One region of the Mesorhizobium sp. WSM4849 genome, then DNA from elsewhere that is predicted to be linked to it. Evidence: riboswitches for the same ligand, from Rfam matches in the RefSeq annotation. Region 1 holds a riboswitch; the other holds the start of a gene.
What was found. A riboswitch is a leader RNA that binds a small molecule or an ion and turns the genes downstream of it on or off. The one in region 1 is predicted to bind S-adenosylmethionine.

Region 1 (4,925 bases):
TCGAGCGCGCCTTCTCTCTCGACTGGCCGCGCTATGAGCTCATCTTCTGCGTCGCCCATGCCGATGACCCGGTGGTCGGGCCGATCACCGACGCGATCGCCCGCTTTCCAGCCGTGCCGGCCCGGCTGCTCGTCGGCGACGACCGCATCAGCGGCAATCCGAAACTCAACAATTGCGTGAAGGGCTGGGAGGCCGCGCGCCACCGCTGGGTCATCCTTGCCGATTCCAACGTCCTGATGTCGAGGGACTATGTCCAGTATCTGATGGCGGCATGGCGGCCGGACACTGGCCTTGTCTGCTCGACGCCGATCGGCTCGCGGCCGGACGGGTTCTGGGCGGAGGTCGAATGCGCTTTCCTCAACACGCTGCAGGCGCGCTGGCAATATACCGGCGAGGCGCTCGGCCTCGGTTTCGCCCAGGGCAAGAGCATGTTGTGGAACAAGCCCATGCTCGACGCCAATGGCGGCATCCGTGCGCTTGCCGCCGAGATTGCCGAGGATGCCGCCGCGACCAAGCTGGTCAACGGGCTTGGACTGCGTGTCAATCTCGTCGCCTCGCCCTTCGAGCAGCCGCTCGGTTTGCGCACATTTGGCGAAATCTGGTCGCGTCAGGCCCGCTGGGCACGCCTGCGCCGCGTCACCTTCCCCCTGTTCTTCGCGCCCGAGATCCTGATCGGAGCGGCGCCACCGCTGGTGCTTGCGCTGGTTGCTGCAGCAGGCGCCGGCTTCAGCCTGTCGGCAACCGCCGTTGCCGTGCTGGTAGTCGCCTATCTCCCGGAATGCGCTCTCGCCTCGGCCAAGGGCTGGCACCTGTCGCTGCGCATGATCCCGGCGATGGTTGCGCGGGACGTGATGCTTCCCGCCATCTGGGTGCGCGGCTGGCTCAGCGGTGCCGTCGACTGGCGCGGCAACACGATGACCATCCACACCAGCGCCGGTGCGGAATTGGAAGAGACCCCGTCGGGCGCCTGACCGCGCTTGGCCTGACGATTCGAGCGAAGCTGTTCGGCGCGTATCCCTATCTGGCGGCTTTCAGTGCCTGCTCGATGTCTTCGAGCAGGTCGTCTGTGTCCTCCAGGCCGACGGACAGCCTGAGCGTGCCTGGCCCGATGCCGAGTTCGGCACGCGCCTCATCGCTCAGATTCTTGTGCGTCGTCGTCGCCGGATGGGTGATCAGGCTCTTGGCATCGCCGAGATTGTTAGAGATCAGCACGATATCGAGCGCGTTCTGGAAGGTGAAAGCCGCCTGTTTGCCGCCCTTGACGTCGAGGCAGATCAGCGTCGAGCCGCCCGACATCTGCTTCTTGACGACCGCCGCTTGCGGGTGATCGGCGCGGCCGGGATAGATGACGCGGGCGATCTCCGGCTGCTCGGCGAGGAAGTCCGCGATCCGGCCGGCACTTTCCGTCTGCTGGCGCACGCGCAGCGGCAGCGTTTCCAGGCCCTTCAGCAGCGTCCAGGCATTGAACGGCGACAGGCTGGGACCGGTGTGGCGGAAATAGTCGTGCAGGTTCTCGTCGATCCACTTCTTGTCCGACAGGATGACGCCGCCGAGACAGCGCCCCTGGCCGTCGATGTGCTTGGTCGCCGAATAGACGACGATATGGGCGCCGAGCTGCAACGGCTTCTGCTGTAAGGGCGTGGCAAAGACGTTGTCGACGATCAGCCGCGCTCCGATCGAATTGGCAAGTGAGGCGACGGCTGCGATGTCGACGACTTCCAGCGTCGGATTGGTCGGGCTTTCAAGGAAGAACAGCTTTGTGTTGGGCCTGACCGCCTTTTCCCAATTGGAGATTTCGGTGCCGTCGACCAGCGTCGCCTCGATGCCGTATTTCGGCGCCAGCGTTTCGACCACCCAGCGGCAGGAGCCGAACAGCGCGCGCGCCGCCACGATGTGGTCGCCGGCCTTGGCGCTGCACAGCAACGCCGCTGTGACCGCCGCCATGCCGGATGCGGTGGCGCGGGCATCTTCGGCACCTTCCAGCGCGCACATGCGCTTCTCGAACATGTCGACCGTCGGATTGGCATAGCGCGAATAGATGAAGCCCGGTTCCTCGCCCTTGAAGCGGGCTTCCGCCGCCTGCGCCGTGTCGTAGACATAGCCTTGCGTGAGATACATCGCCTCGGAGGTTTCGCCGAAGCCGGAACGCAGCGTTCCTGCATGCACGAGGGCGGTCTGAGGCTTCCAGTTGCGCTTGTTGCTCGTCATCACCTTGTTCCAAACACCAAAAATGGTCCAAACACAAAAAAACCGGCCGCGAAAGTCGCAACCGGTCCATACGGCCTTTCGGCCCGACGGTCCTTTAGCGACTTGTTTAACGTGGCTGCAAGCCGACCGGCCAAATCACCACGGGATAATGACCCTTTAGACCTGCACCGCGCTTGCGTCAATTGCCGGCATGATTAAGAGGTTGTACCAGCAGGTTCCGTGGCAAGGACCTGCAACAAAACGAGACCTCGCCCGGCCTTCGAGCGGAGCCAGACTTTGCGGCAGACAGGCATTCTTCCCGATCAGGACATTTCCGCGCTGTTCCAGTCGGGCGCTCTGAAATCGCCGCGCGCGCTTGATGCCGACCAGGTCCAGCCGGCCAGCCTCGACCTCAGGCTTGGCGACAAGGCCTGGCGGGTGCGCGCCTCCTTCCTTCCCGGCCCCAACCACAGGGTTGCTGAAAAACTCGACCGTCTGAAGCTGCACGAAATCAATCTCGCTGATGGTGCGGTGCTGGAGACGGGCTGCGTCTATATCGTGCCGCTGCTCGAGAGCCTGGCGCTTCCGGCAAGCATTTCCGCCTCCGCCAACCCGAAGAGCTCGACCGGACGGCTCGACATCTTCACCCGCGTGATGACCGATCGTGGCCACGAGTTCGACAAGATCGCTGCCGGCTACAACGGCCCGCTCTATCTGGAAGTCAGCCCGCGCACCTTTCCGATCGTTGTCCGCGCCGGCTCGCGGCTGTCTCAGATCAGGTTCCGCACCGGCAATGCGCTTTTGTCGGAAAGCGAGCTGCACGAATTGCACCGTGCCGAGACGCTCGTCGCCACCGAGCCACCGAATATTTCCGGCGGCGGTATTGCGCTGTCGATCGACCTCGATGGCGACAAGGACGGGCTGGTCGGCTACCGCGGCAAGCACCACACCGGCCTGGTCGATGTCGACAAGCGCGCGGCACAGGATGTCGTCGATTTCTGGGATCCGCTCTACAAGAGCGGCGCCGGCGAACTGGTGCTCGATCCGGACGAATTTTATATCCTCGTCAGCCAGGAAGCGGTGCATGTGCCGCCGCTCTACGCCGCCGAGATGACGCCCTTCGATCCGCTGGTTGGCGAATTCCGTGTTCACTATGCCGGTTTCTTCGATCCGGGCTTCGGCCATTCGGCGGCCGGCGGCACCGGCAGCAGGGCGGTGCTCGAAGTGCGCAGCCACGAAGTGCCGTTCATCCTCGACCACGGCCAGATCGTCGGGCGGCTGGTTTACGAGCACATGCTGAAGCGGCCGCAGGCGCTCTACGGCACTGATCTCGGCTCGCACTACCAGGCACAGGGCCTGAAACTGTCCAAGCATTTCCGCGTCGCACGCTGATCGCCGATTAAATCAGACTGTGCTTGCCTGACCTTGTAGGCCGTGCTTGGTTGTGCCCAACCGTCAAGGTGGTTGGAACCAAGGGAACAAGAAATGCAGATTTCAAGATGGATCGCATCGGCAGCAGCAGCTGCCATGCTGGTGATGGCTGCCGGGTCCATGTCGGCGCAAGCACAGGAAAAGTTGAAGATCGCCACCGAAGGCGCTTATCCGCCGTTCAACACCATCACCGCGGATGGCAAGCTCGTCGGCTTCGACATCGACATTGCCAATGCGCTTTGCGCTCAGATGAAGGTCGAATGCGAACTTGTCACGCAGGACTGGGACGGCATGATCCCAGCGCTCCAGGCCAGAAAATTCGACGCCATCATCGCGTCCATGAGCATCACCGAGGAGCGCAAGAAGCAGGTCTCCTTCACCAACAAATACTATACGACGCCGCTTTCGCTGGTGGCCCTGAAGGACAGCGATATTGCCTCGACCGAACCCGCAGCACTCGCCGGCAAGACAGTCGGCGCGCAGGCTTCGACCACCCAGGCCGACTATGCCCAGGATGTCTATAGCAAGGCAGGCGCCGAGGCGAAGCTCTACCCGACCCAGGAGGAGGCGGTCGCCGACCTGATGAACGGCCGGCTTGATGCCGTCCTTTCAGACAAATTCGTGCTGATGGACTGGATGAAGAAGTCGAGCGACGGCTGCTGCAAGATGGTCGGCGACGTCAAGGGCACTGAGACCGAAGCCGGTATAGCCGTGCGCAAGGAAGACAATGCGCTGCGCGAAAAGCTCAACGCCGCGATCGATGCGATCGTCGCAGACGGCACCTACAAGAAGATCCAGGCCAAATATTTCGATTTCGATATCTATTGAGAGGTTGAAGCTGCCAATCTCCCCCCTCATCGGGGAGATGCCCGGCAGGGCAGGAGGGGGGCGCGAAGGATCACCAACTTCGCACCCTGCGACCAGCTGCGGCAACCTGCAGGCATTTGGCGGGACAGCGCCCCCTCTGGCTTGCCGGCCATCTCCCCCACAAGGGGAGAGATCACGCCGTCATTGACCGTTCAAAGCGCCTTCACGGCGACCTTCACCGGCTGCTCGATTTCAAGCGGGTTGCGTAGCGGCAGGCCGAAATCCTTGGCCTCGATCTCGAACACGTCGCCGGCCTCGGTCCTGACGCCGTCGGCGAAGGACAGCGTTGCCGTGCCGAACATGTGCACATGCACGTCGCCCGGCTGGCGGAAGGCCGAATATTTGAAGTGGTGATGTTCGAGATTGGCGATGGTATGCGACATGTTCGCCTCGCCCGACAGGAATGGCTTTTCCCACAGCAGCTTGCCGTCGCGGACGAT
Region 2 (4,925 bases), on a different contig from region 1:
TTCCGAGAGTTTTTCCAATGCGGCCGGATCGGTGCCGGGCAACGGCGTGAAGATGCACCAGCGGTTTTCGAACAGGTCGGCAAAGCCGGCGTCCGGGCCCGATTTTTCGGTGCCGGCCAGCGGATGGCCGGGAATGAAATGCACGCCGGCAGGCACATGCGGCTGCATCTGCGCGATGACCGAGGCCTTGGTCGAGCCGACATCGGTGAGGATCGCGCCCGGCTTCAGCGCCGGTGCGATTTCCTCGGCGACCTCGCCCGAAGAGCCGACCGGCACCGAAACGATGACCAGGTCGGCATCGCGGACCGCCTCTTTCGCATCCATCGCGTAGGAGGAGCCGAGGCCGAGTTCCCTCGCCCGCGCCAGTGTCGCTTCGCTGCGCGTCGAGATGGCGACGTGGCCGGCAAGGCCTTCGCGATGGATTACGCGGGCCAGCGACGAGCCGATCAGGCCGATGCCGACCAGCGCGATCTTTTCGAACATCGGTGATGTCATTGTTTCAGCTTTTCGGGGTTCAGCTTTTCAGAAATGCCGCAAGGGCGGCGACAACGCCGCGATTGGCCTCTTCGGTGCCGATGCTCATGCGCAGTGCATTCGGGAAGCCATAGCCGGAAACGCGCCGCAATATATAGCCGCGCGCACAGAGGTAATCGTCCGCAGCCGCCGCCGAATGTTTTTTGTCCTCGGGAAAGTGGATGAGGACGAAATTGCCGACGCTCGGCGTCACCCGCAGTCCGAGCTTGGTCAACTCCTCGCTCACCCATCGCAGCCAAGTGTCGTTATGAGCCACGCTGCGCTCGACATGGGCGCGGTCGCGGATCGCGGCAATGCCGGCCTCGATCGCCGTCGCGTTGACGTTGAAGGGACCTCGCACGCGGTTGATCGCGTCGATGATATGCATCGGCGCGTACATCCAGCCGATCCGCGCACCGCCGAGGCCGAGCTTGGAGAAGGTGCGGGTCATAACCACGTTTTCCGCGCCAGCCACCAGCTCGACGCCGGCTTCATAATCATTGCGGCGGACATATTCGGCATAGGCTGCATCCAGCACCAGAAGCACGTTTCGAGGCAGGCTGGCATGCAGGCGGCGCACCTCCTGGAACGGCAAATAGGTGCCGGTCGGGTTGTTGGGATTGGCGAGGAAGATGATCCTGGTACGCGGCGTCACCGCAGCGAGGATCGCATCGACGTCGGCGCGCTCATTGGTTTCCTTGACCGACACCGGGACAGCACCTGCCGACTGGATGTAGATCTTGTAGACCATGAAGCCGTGTTCGGTGATCACAGCTTCATGGCCGGGCGCGAGATAGGTCTGCGCAAGCAGGCCGAGAATCTCGTCGGAACCATTGGAACAGACGATGTTCGCCGGGTTGAGGCCATGCACCTCAGCGATCGCCTCCCGCAGGCGCCTGGCGGTGCCGTCGGGATATATGTCGAGTTTGGCCGCGACGTCGCGCGCGGCTTCTATCGCCTTCGGCGAGGGGCCGAGCGGGTTCTCGTTCGACGACAATTTGTGGACCTTGGCAACGCCGGCCGGCGCCGTGCTTTTGCCCGGCACATAGGCTTCGATGTCCATGATCCCCGCGCGGGGCGTTGGACGTGCCTGATCCGATGCCTGGTTCATATTGCAAAAATCCGTCGAGAACGCTTCCACCTAGTGTGGTGGATTTGAAGTTCCTGCCATTTTGGTGGCAACAGCGCTCAGGAACTTCAAATCCAGCACACTAGAATTCATTGGTTGCTAGTGTGGCGAATCCGAAATTCGCCCACTGCGCTGCTCCAACGCGATGCGAATTTCGGATTCGCCACACTAGAAGCCGCAGCGGAAATACAAGCCGTGGCCTGGAATGTCGAGAGGCGGCGATCATGGGTGAGCGACTGGCGTGGGTGAACGACTGGCCGTTGACGCCGAGACGCTCCGGTCCTAGAAGAAAGGCGAAATCCCGTGGTGATTTGGCCGGTCGGCTTGCAGCCACGTTAAACAACTCGCTAAAGGGCCGTTTGCATCCTGTAACCGGCTTTGCGAAGGCGATGTCGGTTTTTTGTTGTCCGTAGCCGGCCGGACAGTCGCATCGACCCGAAAATCGGAATCGACTTTCGGAAAGCGCGATGGGTTAATGTAAGAGGATGCGATGGTCGCGCTGCGCACTAAAAGAACCAACAACGAGGCCGACGAGCCGTCGAGCCCGGTGTTGCGTTTCGGTGCCGACAAGCCGCTCAAGCTCGATGCCGGCACGCTGCTGTCACCGTTCCAGATCGCCTACAAGACTTACGGCACGCTCAACGACGCCCGCTCCAACGCCATCCTCGTCTGCCATGCACTGACCGGCGACCAGCATGTCGCCAGCACCAATCCAGTGACCGGCAAGCCGGGCTGGTGGGAAGTGCTGATCGGCGCCGGCAAGATCATCGACACCAGCCGCTTCTTCGTCATCTGCTCAAACGTCATCGGCGGCTGTCTCGGCTCGACCGGCCCCGCCTCGACCAATCCAGCCACCGGCAAGCCCTACGGGCTCGACCTGCCGATCATCACCATCCGCGACATGGTGCGGGCGCAGTTGATGCTGGTCGACCATTTCGGCATCGAAAAACTGTTCTCGGTGCTCGGCGGCTCGATGGGCGGCATGCAGGTGCTGCAATGGGCGTCGAGCTATCCGGAGCGCGTTTTCTCAGCACTGCCGATCGCCACTGGCGCGCGCCATTCCTCGCAGAACATCGCCTTCCATGAGGTCGGCCGGCAAGCGGTGATGGCCGATCCGGACTGGCATGGCGGCAAGTATTTCGAGCAGGGCAGGCGCCCGGAAAAGGGCCTGGCTGTGGCGCGCATGGCCGCTCACATCACCTATCTGTCGGAAGCGGCCCTGCACCGGAAGTTTGGCCGCAACCTGCAGGACCGTGAAGCGCTCACCTTTGGTTTTGACGCCGACTTCCAGATTGAGAGCTATCTGCGCCATCAGGGCATGACCTTCGTCGACCGCTTCGACGCCAACTCCTATCTCTACATGACCCGGGCGATGGACTATTTCGATCTCGCCGCCGATCATGGCGGCCGGCTGGCCGACGCCTTTGCCGGCACCAGAACCCGTTTCTGCCTGGTCTCCTTCACCAGCGACTGGCTGTTCCCGACCGAGGAGAGCCGCTCGGTCGTTCACGCGTTGAACGCGGCCGGCGCCTCGGTGTCCTTCGTCGAGATCGAGACCGATCGCGGCCACGACGCCTTCCTGCTCGACGAGCCGGAGCTGTTTGCCGCCATCAACGGCTTCATCGCCTCGGCGGCTCGCGCCAGGGGGCTCAGCGCATGATCCTGAAAAGGCGCAGACTTTTCGGATCAAGGTCATGCGCCAAGCAAAAGCCACGATCATGAGTGTCAACCACGCCCAGCGCGTCGACCTCGAAGTCGTCGCCGATCTCATCCCGCCGCAGTCGCGGGTGCTGGACGTCGGCTCCGGTGATGGCCTGCTGCTCGAATTGCTGCAGGCAACGAAGCAGGTCGACGGCCGTGGGATGGAACTGTCGCAGCGCGGCGTCAACGAATGCGTGGCGCGCGGCCTGTCCGTCATCCAGGGCGACGCCGACAAGGACCTCAAATTCTATCCCGACAAGGGTTTTGATTTCGTCGTCCTGTCGCAGACCTTGCAGGCGACCCGCAACCCGAAGCTGGTGCTCGACGAGTTGCTTAGGATCGGCAAGCACGCCATCGTCTCCTTCCCCAATTTCGGCCACTGGCGGGTGCGCCTTTCGCTGTTCGTCGAAGGGCGGATGCCGGTGACCAAGGACCTGCCCTATTCCTGGTACGACACGCCCAACATCCATTTCTGCACCATCCGCGACTTCGTCAATCTCTGCGAAGAGCTCGGCGCAACGGTAGAAAAGGCAACCGCGCTCGACGCCAATGGCCAGAAAATCGGCCTGTCGATGCCTTGGTGGTTCTGGAATTTCTTTGGCCAGCAAGCGGTGTTCCTGCTGAAGCGATAACGGCCGTCGCATATGGCGCGCGGCCGGCAAGAGTCCGGAGACCATCTGCGACTGTTCGCCATTCATCGACCAAGTCTAGCTAGCGATCAAGCTCCGGAAAATACGGATCGGAGAAAAACTGGCGGCCGCGCTCGCCTTGCAAACAGTCGACCGGCGTTGCCGCATCGACCCGGAGTGTCGCGGGAGCGGCCCTGGGACCGGCAACACCGCTGACCTCCAGGACCAGCTTGCGGCGTATGGCGGTCACGAATTCGGAAGCGGCATAGACCGGCAGCACGAAGGAACCTGGCCCGCCGGTAACGCACTCGGCATAGTACCGGTCGAGATGGCTAAAGCTGGGCGACGGGCTGATCAGGATCGGCAGGCCGTTGACGACGATGTCCTTTGCCACCGCGGCGTCGCGTGTCGTGGTGACGGGCATCCCGGTATTGTTGGGGCCATCGCCTGAAATGTCGATGACGCTGCGCGTCGCGTCGAAAGCGGCTCCATCCAAAAGCTTGGCGCCGAAGGCGAGCGCACCGGAAATCGAGGTGCCGCGAAAGCTCCTGAACGGGCGCGCCTCGATCTTGTCGGCGAAAGCGTTAGCGCTCTCAGCATTGTCGATGACCTGCCAGGCAATGACCGCATCGTCGCGGACGGTGCCTGCCCATTCGAAATAGGCCAGCGCAATGCGGCCGGTCACGCCCGAACGCACCGCATTGATGAAGTCGGGGTGGCGCAGCGCCTCGACATAGCCGGCGCGCTGCAGCGCGAATTCCTTTTCGTCCATCGAGTGCGAAATGTCGACCGCCAGCACCAGTTCGACGTCCACTGCAATGGCATCGGCGGGCGCGGCCAGTGGTGCTGCCTGAGCGCAGGCAAGGCAGGCAAGCAGGCTAATGCATGTCGCCCAAAAGTGCGCAGCGGCTTTGGGGTAACGACATGAATAGAAACAGAGGCTTAAAGCGTGT

Region 2: it holds a riboswitch for S-adenosylmethionine, as region 1 does, so the genes downstream of both, metX (homoserine O-acetyltransferase MetX) here and AC0L3L_RS01175 (O-succinylhomoserine sulfhydrylase) in region 1, are expected to answer to the same signal.

What each region holds. Positions count from the first base shown of each region.
Region 1 is NZ_JBVVPW010000001.1:253,130-258,054, forward strand. It holds gene AC0L3L_RS01170 (ceramide glucosyltransferase) at 1-971, shown strand, start outside; gene AC0L3L_RS01175 (O-succinylhomoserine sulfhydrylase) at 1,018-2,208, opposite strand; SAM riboswitch at 2,283-2,360, opposite strand; gene AC0L3L_RS01180 (2'-deoxycytidine 5'-triphosphate deaminase) at 2,485-3,579, shown strand; gene AC0L3L_RS01185 (ABC transporter substrate-binding protein) at 3,673-4,446, shown strand; gene araD1 (AraD1 family protein) at 4,638-4,925, opposite strand, start outside.
Region 2 is NZ_JBVVPW010000004.1:209,818-214,742, reverse strand. It holds gene AC0L3L_RS06110 (prephenate/arogenate dehydrogenase family protein) at 1-495, opposite strand, end outside; gene hisC (histidinol-phosphate transaminase) at 515-1,624, opposite strand; SAM riboswitch at 1,936-2,013, shown strand; gene metX (homoserine O-acetyltransferase MetX) at 2,133-3,302, shown strand; gene metW (methionine biosynthesis protein MetW) at 3,361-3,975, shown strand; gene AC0L3L_RS06090 (DUF1194 domain-containing protein) at 4,055-4,855, opposite strand.